Regions from separate parts of the Rhodoferax sp. GW821-FHT09E07 genome, predicted to be linked through region 1. Evidence: predicted binding sites of a transcription regulator. Region 1 holds the regulator's gene; the other holds the start of a gene.
The links. Region 1 encodes FNR, which switches genes on or off when oxygen is low (the NO sensors DNR and NnrR bind a similar motif). Its sites were predicted from a motif close to TTGATNNNNATCAA; they were not measured.
Positions count from the first base shown of each region.

Region 2: AC07OE_RS01680 (hemerythrin domain-containing protein) is a predicted target of FNR. The motif match lies at 2,125-2,138, and genes of this name have one in related genera.

Region 1 is NZ_JBWKOP010000002.1:510,829-515,243, forward strand. Features, by position in the region: gene hemN (oxygen-independent coproporphyrinogen III oxidase) at 1-1,346, opposite strand, end outside; gene fnr (fumarate/nitrate reduction transcriptional regulator Fnr) at 1,461-2,261, shown strand; gene AC07OE_RS05575 (hypothetical protein) at 2,265-2,498, opposite strand; gene AC07OE_RS05580 (FixH family protein) at 2,520-2,801, opposite strand; gene ccoG (cytochrome c oxidase accessory protein CcoG) at 2,812-4,281, opposite strand; gene ccoP (cytochrome-c oxidase, cbb3-type subunit III) at 4,303-4,415, opposite strand, start outside.
Region 2 is NZ_JBWKOP010000001.1:333,933-338,347, reverse strand. Features, by position in the region: gene AC07OE_RS01690 (GGDEF domain-containing protein) at 1-1,301, opposite strand, end outside; gene AC07OE_RS01685 (2OG-Fe dioxygenase family protein) at 1,306-2,052, opposite strand; gene AC07OE_RS01680 (hemerythrin domain-containing protein) at 2,192-2,695, shown strand; gene AC07OE_RS01675 (NADP-dependent oxidoreductase) at 2,809-3,858, shown strand; gene AC07OE_RS01670 (serine hydrolase domain-containing protein) at 3,970-4,415, opposite strand, start outside.

The DNA of each region.
Region 1 (4,415 bases):
AACACCATGGCCACCGCACGCACAAAGAACCAGCCCTGTGCGGTGACCTGGATGCCGCTGTCATCCACCGTCACCAAGCCCTGCTCCACCAAGGTTTCCAGGGCTTTCATTTCGGCGGCAAAGTAGCTTTTGAACTCCACCAGAAAGGCCAGGTTGATGGACTCGAACTGCAGCTGGCCCTGGCACATCAGCGCCATGATGACGGCGCGGCGCACCAGGTCATCGCGGGTGACGGCCAGGCCGCGCACTACGGGGAAGCGGCCCTGGTCCAGGTAGTCGTAATACTCGTCCAGCGTCTTGGCGTTTTGGCTGTAGGTGGCGCCAATGCGGCCAATGGCGGACACGCCCAGCGCGATCAGGTCGCAATCGGGCTGGGTGCTGTAACCCTGGAAATTGCGGTGCAAGCGCCCCTGCCGCTTGGCCACGGCCAAAGCGTCTCCCGGCAAGGCAAAGTGGTCCATGCCCACGTACACGTACCCCGCGCCCATGAAGGCTTCGAGCGAGCGCGACAGCATGGATACCTTGGAGGCCGCACTGGGCAGGGCCACCGTGGCAATGCGCCGCTGCGGCTTGAAACGCTCGGGCAAATGGGCGTAGGCGTACAGCGCAATGCGGTCGGGCCGAAGCTGGTTTACCTGGGCCAGGGTGCGGTCAAAGGACTCAGGGCTTTGCTGGGGCAGTCCGTAGATCAAATCCACATTGATCGATTCAAAACCCCGGGCGCGCGCGGCTTCCACCAGCGCAAACACCTGGTCGGCAGGCTGCACGCGGTGCACTGCCTTCTGCACCGCAGGGTCAAAGTCCTGCACGCCAAAGCTCAGGCGGTTGAAACCCAGCTCGGCCAGGGTGTCCAACCGTTGTGGATCGATGGTGCGGGGATCCACCTCAATGGAGTATTCGCCACCAGGCACTAGGTTGAAGTTGCGCCGCAGCATGCCCATGAGCTCGCCCAGCTCGGCGTCGTTCAAGAACGTGGGGCTGCCGCCGCCCAGATGCAGCTGGCTGACGGTCTGCCCCCGGCCGATGACGGCGGTGTGCAGGTCCACCTCGCGGCTCAGGTAGCGCAGATACGGCGCGGCGCGATCGTGGTGTTTGGTGATTATTTTGTTGCAGGCGCAGTAGTAGCACAGCGACTCGCAGAACGGAATATGCACGTACAGGGACAGCGGCAGCGCCAGCGCGGCGGCCCCGCTACGGCGCTGTGACAGTGCTTGGGCATAGTCTTCGGCGGTAAAAGCCTCTACAAAGCGGTCTGCAGTGGGGTACGAGGTGTAACGCGGCCCTGAAACGTCAAATCGGGTCAACAATCCTTCGGGTACAGAGGTGGGTTCGGCGACTGCGTTCATGAATGCTCCATCTAACGCAGCAACTGTGACGCAAACGCCGGACCCTGCACTTGATCCAAATCAAGTCGCACGCGCTTGGCTAGGCGGATAATTGACTTGCATCAGGGGAACACCATGTTTGAAACAACTTTGCGGACCGGAAAACCAGGCGAGGCCCAAACGCCCATCGCCATCACGCCTGTGTCTACGGCGCCTCTAAGCCCGCAGACCATCAAAGTGGCGTGCTCCAATTGCAATTTGCGGGAACTGTGCATGCCCCTGGGCTTGAGCCCCAGCGAGCTGGACCGCATCGATGACGTAGTGGCCAGCCGGCGCAAGGTCAAGCGTGGCGACACCCTGTTTCGCAGTGGCGAGCGCTTTACCAGCCTGTACGCTATTCGCACTGGCTTTTTCAAAACCTGCGTGGCCTCGGAAGATGGCCGTGACCAGGTGACCGGCTTTCAAATGGCCGGCGAGGTCATTGGGCTGGATGGCATCGTGAGCGAGCGCCACAGCTGCGATGCGGTTGCACTGGAAGACGCAGAGGTCTGCGTCATGCCGTTTGAGCGCATTGAAGAACTCTCCCGCGAAGTGAATGCGCTGCAGCGCCATGTGCACAAGATCATGAGCCGCGAGATCGTGCGTGAGAACGGGGTCATGCTGCTGCTGGGCAGCATGCGGGCCGAGGAGCGCCTGGCGGCATTTTTGCTGAACCTGGTGCAGCGTCTGCATGCTCGGGGGTTCTCGCAATCCGAGCTGGTGTTGCGCATGACGCGCGAAGAAATTGGCAGCTATCTGGGCCTGAAGCTGGAGACTGTGAGCCGCACGTTCTCCAAGTTCGTGGACGACGGCATTGTGGAAGTGAAGCAGCGGCATGTGCGCATCATCAACACCGATGCGCTCAAGGACATTGTCAACCCCAAGGTCTGCAACTAAGCCTTATTCGTTGACTTCAGCCGCACTCAGGCTGAGCACGGCGGTGAGGCCGCTGGACAGCGATGTCACCGCCCAAAACGTGAAGAAAGCCAAGGTATAGACGCCCTTGCGAGGCAGCTCCAAGGGCAGTCCCAGCCACTGCAGATCCTGCGGATCCACGACGGCGAAAACAAAAATCTCCAGCACGCAGGCCATCAAAAAAGCCGGCCAGACGATGGCCATCCATTTGCCGCGCATAGGACTCCTTTCAGGCCCCGGTCAGGGCGCCTTGGGTGCCGCGATGGGATCTGCTACCCCGGTCGCTGCGTGGTTGCGGGCCTTCATGGCGGGCGCCAGGCTTTGCGGGGTATCCGCCAGGGTGCGGTTGATCTCCACACCGTTTTGGTAGTAGTTCTCGTCCACCAGTGGGTCCGAGCCCACTGCAGCCAGATAGAACGTAAAGAAGCTGGCGATGACCACGGTCAGCGGGCCTGAGACGACCAGCCACACATGGCCAAATTGCCACCAGGGACGGGAATCAACAGCTGCGGGATTGGACATGAAAATCTCCTTAACGGGGAACAATGAACACAGATTTTTCGGTAACACGGGCACCGTCCTGCTCGGCGGTTACCGTGAAATGGATGGGGTGCGAACCTGCTGCTGCACCTTCGTACGGCAACTGCACCCGCACGGCGACCCAGCGTGACTGCGTGGCGTCAATTTCGACGGCGGGCTCTGAAGCCACGGCCAGCCCTGGCAGTCCCTCCACCGCAATCTGAAAGCGCTGCGATGTCTCGGTCGCATTCATCACCTGCAGGCGGAACACGTTTTCAATACGACCGCCTGAGGCAATCCGCGCCAGCGCACCGCGATCCCGCTCCACGTCAACCTTGAAGCCGGGTCGCAAGTACAAACTGACCAGCATGGCCACGACCACCGCTCCCAGAATGCCGGTATATACCAGCACGCGGGGGCGCAGCACATGGCGCCAGGTCTGGGCGGGGGTCCAATGCTGGCTCACGGCATTTTGGGTGGAGTACTTCACCAGCCCGAGCGCATAGCCCATCTTGTCCATCACCGTGTCGCACACATCGGCACAAGCGCCACAGCCTATGCACTCGTACTGCAGCCCATTGCGGATGTCGATGCCCGTGGGGCACACCTGCACACACAAACTGCAGTCCACACAGGCACCCAGGTTCAGGGCGGCGGGATCGGCTTTTTTGGACCGCGCTCCCCGCGGCTCGCCACGCTCCTGGTCATAGGTCACCACTAGCGTGTCTTTGTCAAACATGGCGCTCTGGAAGCGCGCATAGGGACACATGTACTTGCACACCTGCTCGCGCAGAAAACCGGCGTTGCCATAGGTGGCAAAGCCGTAGAACAAAACCCAGAAAATTTCCCAGGGACCCAACGTCAACGCCAGCACTTCATGGGACAGTGCGTGGATGGGCGTGAAATAGCCCACAAAGGTGAAGCCGGTCCACAACGCCACGCCAATCCACAAGCACTGTTTGGCCGTTTTGCGCAGCAGCTTTTCGGGGGTCCACGGTCCGGCATCGCGGCGCATACGGGCCGAGCGGTCGCCCTCGGTGAGCTTCTCCAACCAAAGGAAGATCTCCGTGTAGACAGTTTGCGGGCAGGCATAACCACACCACAGGCGGCCCGCCACGGCGGTGAACAGGAACAGCCCCAGTGCAGAGATGACCAGCAAGCCGGTAAGGTAAACAAAGTCCTGCGGGTACAGCACCAAGTTAAAAATGAAGAAGCGCCGCGCGCCCAAGTCAAACAACACAGCTTGGCGCTGGCCCCATTCCAACCAGGGCAGACCGTAGAAGACCAACTGCGTCAGGAACACGCAGGCCCAGCGCCAGCGCGAGAAGAAGCCCGTCACGCTGCGCGGATAGATCTTCTTATGCGCCTCGTACAGGGCGACCATCTCCGCGTCGGCCCCTTCAGGCGGCGCAATCGGCCCCTTGTCAGGCGACACGGCGATAGGGATCACCTTGTTGTGCGGGGCGTTGGCGGAGGGGTTCAAGCGGATTCCTGACAAAAGCCTTTACTTGGCTGCGGCCCCGTTGGACAAGCCCCAAACATACGAAGCGAGCACCTTGATCTGCTCAGGGCTGAACTTCTCACCCTGGGCGGGCATCTGATTGATCTTGCCGTTGT
Region 2 (4,415 bases), on a different contig from region 1:
CGGATCACCTGGTCGCCCATGGGGTGGCCGTAGGTATCGTTCACCGCCTTGAAGTGGTCGATGTCTATCATGGCCACACAGAGCTGGCCGCCCTGCTGGCGCGCCGCGTTGATGGCGGCTTGCAAATGCTGCTTGGAGGTGGTGTGGTTGAACAAGCCGGTCAGGCTGTCGTGCAGCATGGTGCGGCGCAGCGTGCGGTAGCGGTCGATCTTGCTTTTCACCACCGCGTTGAGGATCACGGGGTTGAAGGGCTTGGTCAGGAAGTGGTCGCCGCCCAGGCGCAGGGCATCCACCTGCAGCGCGACGTTACTGTCCCCCGAGAGGTACACCACCGGCGTGGACAAGAACTCGGCGTGCTGGCGGATCACGCGCGTCACCTCCACCCCCGTGCAACCGGGCATGTACATGTCCATCAGCACCAGATCGGGCTGGAACTGGGCCAGCGCGGTCAGCACCTCCTGCGGGCGCGTGATGGCCAGCGACTCCATGCCACTCTCTGACAAGGTGCGCCGAATCAGGGCACCCGCGGTTTTGGAGTCTTCCACCACCAGCACGCGGTAAGGCGGCTCCTGCTCATTGCTGCACAGCTTGATGATGCGCGCGATGATGGCCGAATGCTGGGTTCCCGCTGCAAAGCAGGCATCACAGCCCGCACCCAGCGCGTGCTGCAGGCTTTCAAAATCGCTGCCCAGGTTCAGTCCCATGATGGTACTGGCCGAAAACTGCCCGCGCAGGGCCTGTACTCGGGCGACAAAGTCCGGCAGCGCCAGCCCCACCGCATCCACCAGCACGATGGAGGGTTCGGGCGCAGCTGGCAAAGCCTGCACTGTGGCAAACAACTCCACCTGCACGTTGAAGTACCCCACTTGGGCTACCAGGTCTTTCCAAGGTGCCGGTTGGGTGGTGACAAACGCCACTTTGTGCACGGGTACCAAGCTGGCAGTCTGCGGAGCGTCGGGCTGGTTGCGCCGTTCTTCTGCCGGGGCCACCTGGCCGCGGGCAAACGCCTGGGCACGGTCCAAAAACTCCTGCACCTGCTGGCTCAGTGCCTGCAAGGCCTCGGCTCCCAAGGCCGACCCCGCCGAGGTCTGGTCAAACAGCGAGAGCACCTTTTGCTCCAACGCATGGGCGCTCTGGTGCAAGCCCGAGAGACCGCGCGCCTCCAAAAATTCGGTGAGGCTGGAGACGGTGACCGCAAATTCCACCAGCCCGTCAAAGCCCGGCTGGGCCTGGCAAGCCTGCCACTTGGCCAGCAACTCCTGGCCTTTCTTCTGCAGCTCTTCGGGCGAACAGGACATCATGGGTTCAGCTCTCCGCGTCGCCCTGAAAACCGCCACTGCGCAGCGTAACCACCAGGGTATCGCGGTGCCCGCCCTCCGCCTCAGGCTGAATGGGTGTCGATTCGTGGATGACCCGCGCATCGTCCAGCAGCAACAAGGACCAGGGCTGCGTCAGCGTGAAGCGCTGGCCGTTGGGGCCGGCCGCATCAAACACGCGGGTCTCCCCGCCTTTGATGCCCTCACGATTCACCAAGAACACGGCCACCAGATCCACGCCATCACGGTGCGCACCTTCGGGCGTGGGGCGGCCAATGCCGTCGGTGGTGTCAATACGGAACTGGTGCGCTTCGGCGTACCAGGTGTGCTGGCCTTTGAGCGCACTGGCCACCTGGCCCAGCCAGGCCAGCAACTGCTGCCAGACCGGCTGGCTGACCATAGTCGGCTGCATGGGTTCAAAGTGGCGCTGCATGCCTCCATGCAAGGCGTTGTAAGCCACGGGCTGCCAGTGGGGTCGATGGGGGGCTTGGGTTACCGCAGAGCCCTGAACCACAAAGCAGCTATGGCGGCGGCGGCGGTAGCGGCCACCATCGCGCAGGTAGGCGTCGGGAGGCAGATCGCCCCAGAGCGGGCGCCAGGCCATCAAGGCTGCCAAATTGATCGCGGCCAGAGTCCCGACCTGCTCCGCAGCCAGCACTGCATAGCCCTGGCGTTGCAAAGTGGCATCCAGCGCATGGGGATCGGCAATGGCGGGGGGCGGAAAGGAAATGGTCATGTTGGCAACAAGCACAGAGGGCGCCGCAGGTTCGGCTGCGAGGCATTATCAACCCAGAAGAGTGCACGCTGCCTGATGTGGGTCAATGCCGCCGGGGCCGCTGCGGGCTACTCTGACGCACCCCTTTGGAGAGTGCCCCATGACCGCCACCCTGACCCCGCCCCCGTTCACTCCCGCGCCCCTGCAGTGGAGCGATGCCCTGTCCCTGGACATGCCGCTGATGGATGCCACCCACCAAGAGTTTGTGACACTGCTGGCCGACGTCGTGCAGGCCCCGGACGCACTGCTGCTGCCCCGCTGGGTCGCGCTGATCGCGCACACGCAGAACCACTTTGACCGCGAAGACCAATGGATGCAGGACACCGGCTTCGCTGCCGGCAACTGCCACGCCACACAACACAAGGTCATCCTGCAGGTGATGCGCGAGGGCGAAGCGCGTGGCCATGCGGGCGATCTGGATGTGGTGCGCCAGATGGCACGTGAGTTGGGCTTGTGGTTTCCACAGCATGCGCAGAGCATGGACGCCTCGCTGGCTCTGCACCTGCGCTCGGCCGGCTATGACCCGGCTACGGGCGCCATTACCCAGCCCGACCGCTTGCCCGCCCAGGCAATCCAAGGCTGCGGGGGCAGTTGCGGCGATTAGAGCCAGCACCCCAGCCGTTTGTCACCTTGGCTACCCCGCGCCCGCAGGGCCGGCGCTACGATGCGCTCCCGGCTGGCACGCGGTGCCCGTCGCCCCTTTTTCAGGAGCCCTCCATGTCCCTCGCCAACCTCGTCAACCTCGTCAACCACCAGATTCGCCTGGCAGCCCGCCCCGTGGGCATGCCCACCGCGGCCAACTGGAGTCACACCACCGAACCCGTGGCCGAACCGGCTGAGGGCGGTGTGACCCTCAAGACCCTGGCACTGAGCCTTGACCCCGCCATGCGCGGCTGGATGAACGAAGGCAAGAGCTACATCCCGCCCGTGGGCATTGGCGAAGTCATGCGCGCCGGCGGTGTGGGCGTGGTGGTGGCCAGCAAGAACCCCCAATACGCCGTGGGCGACTACGTGAGTGCAGGCTTTGGCGTGCAGGAATACATCACCATCGCCCAGGACGAGATGAAGCGCAACGGTCTGGTGAAGATCGACCTGCGTGCCGGCACGCTGACACAGTGGCTCAACGTGCTGGGCATGCCCGGCATGACCGGCTACTTTGGCCTGATGGACGTGGGCATGCCCCAAGCCGGTGAGACCGTGGTCGTGTCTGGCGCGGCCGGTGCCGTGGGCCAGACCGTGGGCCAGATGGCCAAGATCAAGGGCTGCCGCGTGGTGGGCATTGCCGGCGGCGCTGCCAAATGCGACTGGGTGGTGAAGGAGCTGGGTTTTGACGCGTGCATTGACTACAAGGCCGGCCCCGGCGCCGTGCGCGCAGGTCTGAAGGAACACGCGCCCAAGGGCGTGGACATCTACTTCGACAACGTGGGCGGCGAGATCCTCGACGACGTGCTGGCCCGCATCAACCGCAAGGCCCGCATCATCATCTGCGGCGCCATCAGCCAGTACAACAACACGACCGCCGTGCAGGGCCCCAAGAACTACCTGAGCCTGCTGGTGAACCGCGCCCGCATGGAAGGTATCGTCGTGTTCGACTATGCCGACCGCTACCACCTGGCCGTGGCCGAAATGGCTGGCTACCTGAAAGACGGCCGCATGAAGAGCAAGGAAGACGTGGTGGTGGGCCTGCAGACCTTCCCGGAGACATTGCTCAAGCTGTTCAACGGCGAAAACTTTGGCAAGCTGGTGCTGGAAGTGGCAAAGGGCTGAGACTCGCGGGTGCGCGGCTTGCTACTTTTTTGGTAGCTACCTGCGCATATTCCACGGGGGCTAGAGGCCTATTTAATCCTTAAGCCACCCTGCCCGGTGCCCAAAGGGGGCTCAGTCGTTCAGCGCCGCGTACACCAGGTTTCGGAACAGAGGCCGGTAGTAGTCGCGCTGGTTGGGCGCCTGCGTCATCAGGATGGCGAAGAAGTCTTTGGCCGGGTCCACAAAGAAGGTGGTGCCCGCAATGCCACCCCAGTAGTACAAGCCCTTGCTACCAGCCATGGAGGCAACGCCCTCGTGCGTGCGCACGGCAAAGCCCAGACCAAAGCCGTGGCCGGGCGGCAGCAGCTCGCCAGAGCGGCCTGCACGGTAGGGCTCGATGCTCCCCAGGTGGTCTGCCGTCATGGTGCGCACGGTGGACGGGCTCAGGATGCGCGGGCCCGCAGGCGCTGCGCCACCGGACAGCAGGCACTGGAGAAAGCGCGCGTAGTCCATGGCCGTGGACGCCAGACCAGCACCGCCCGCCTCCATGGGCGCGGCCTTGCGGATGTCCATCAGGC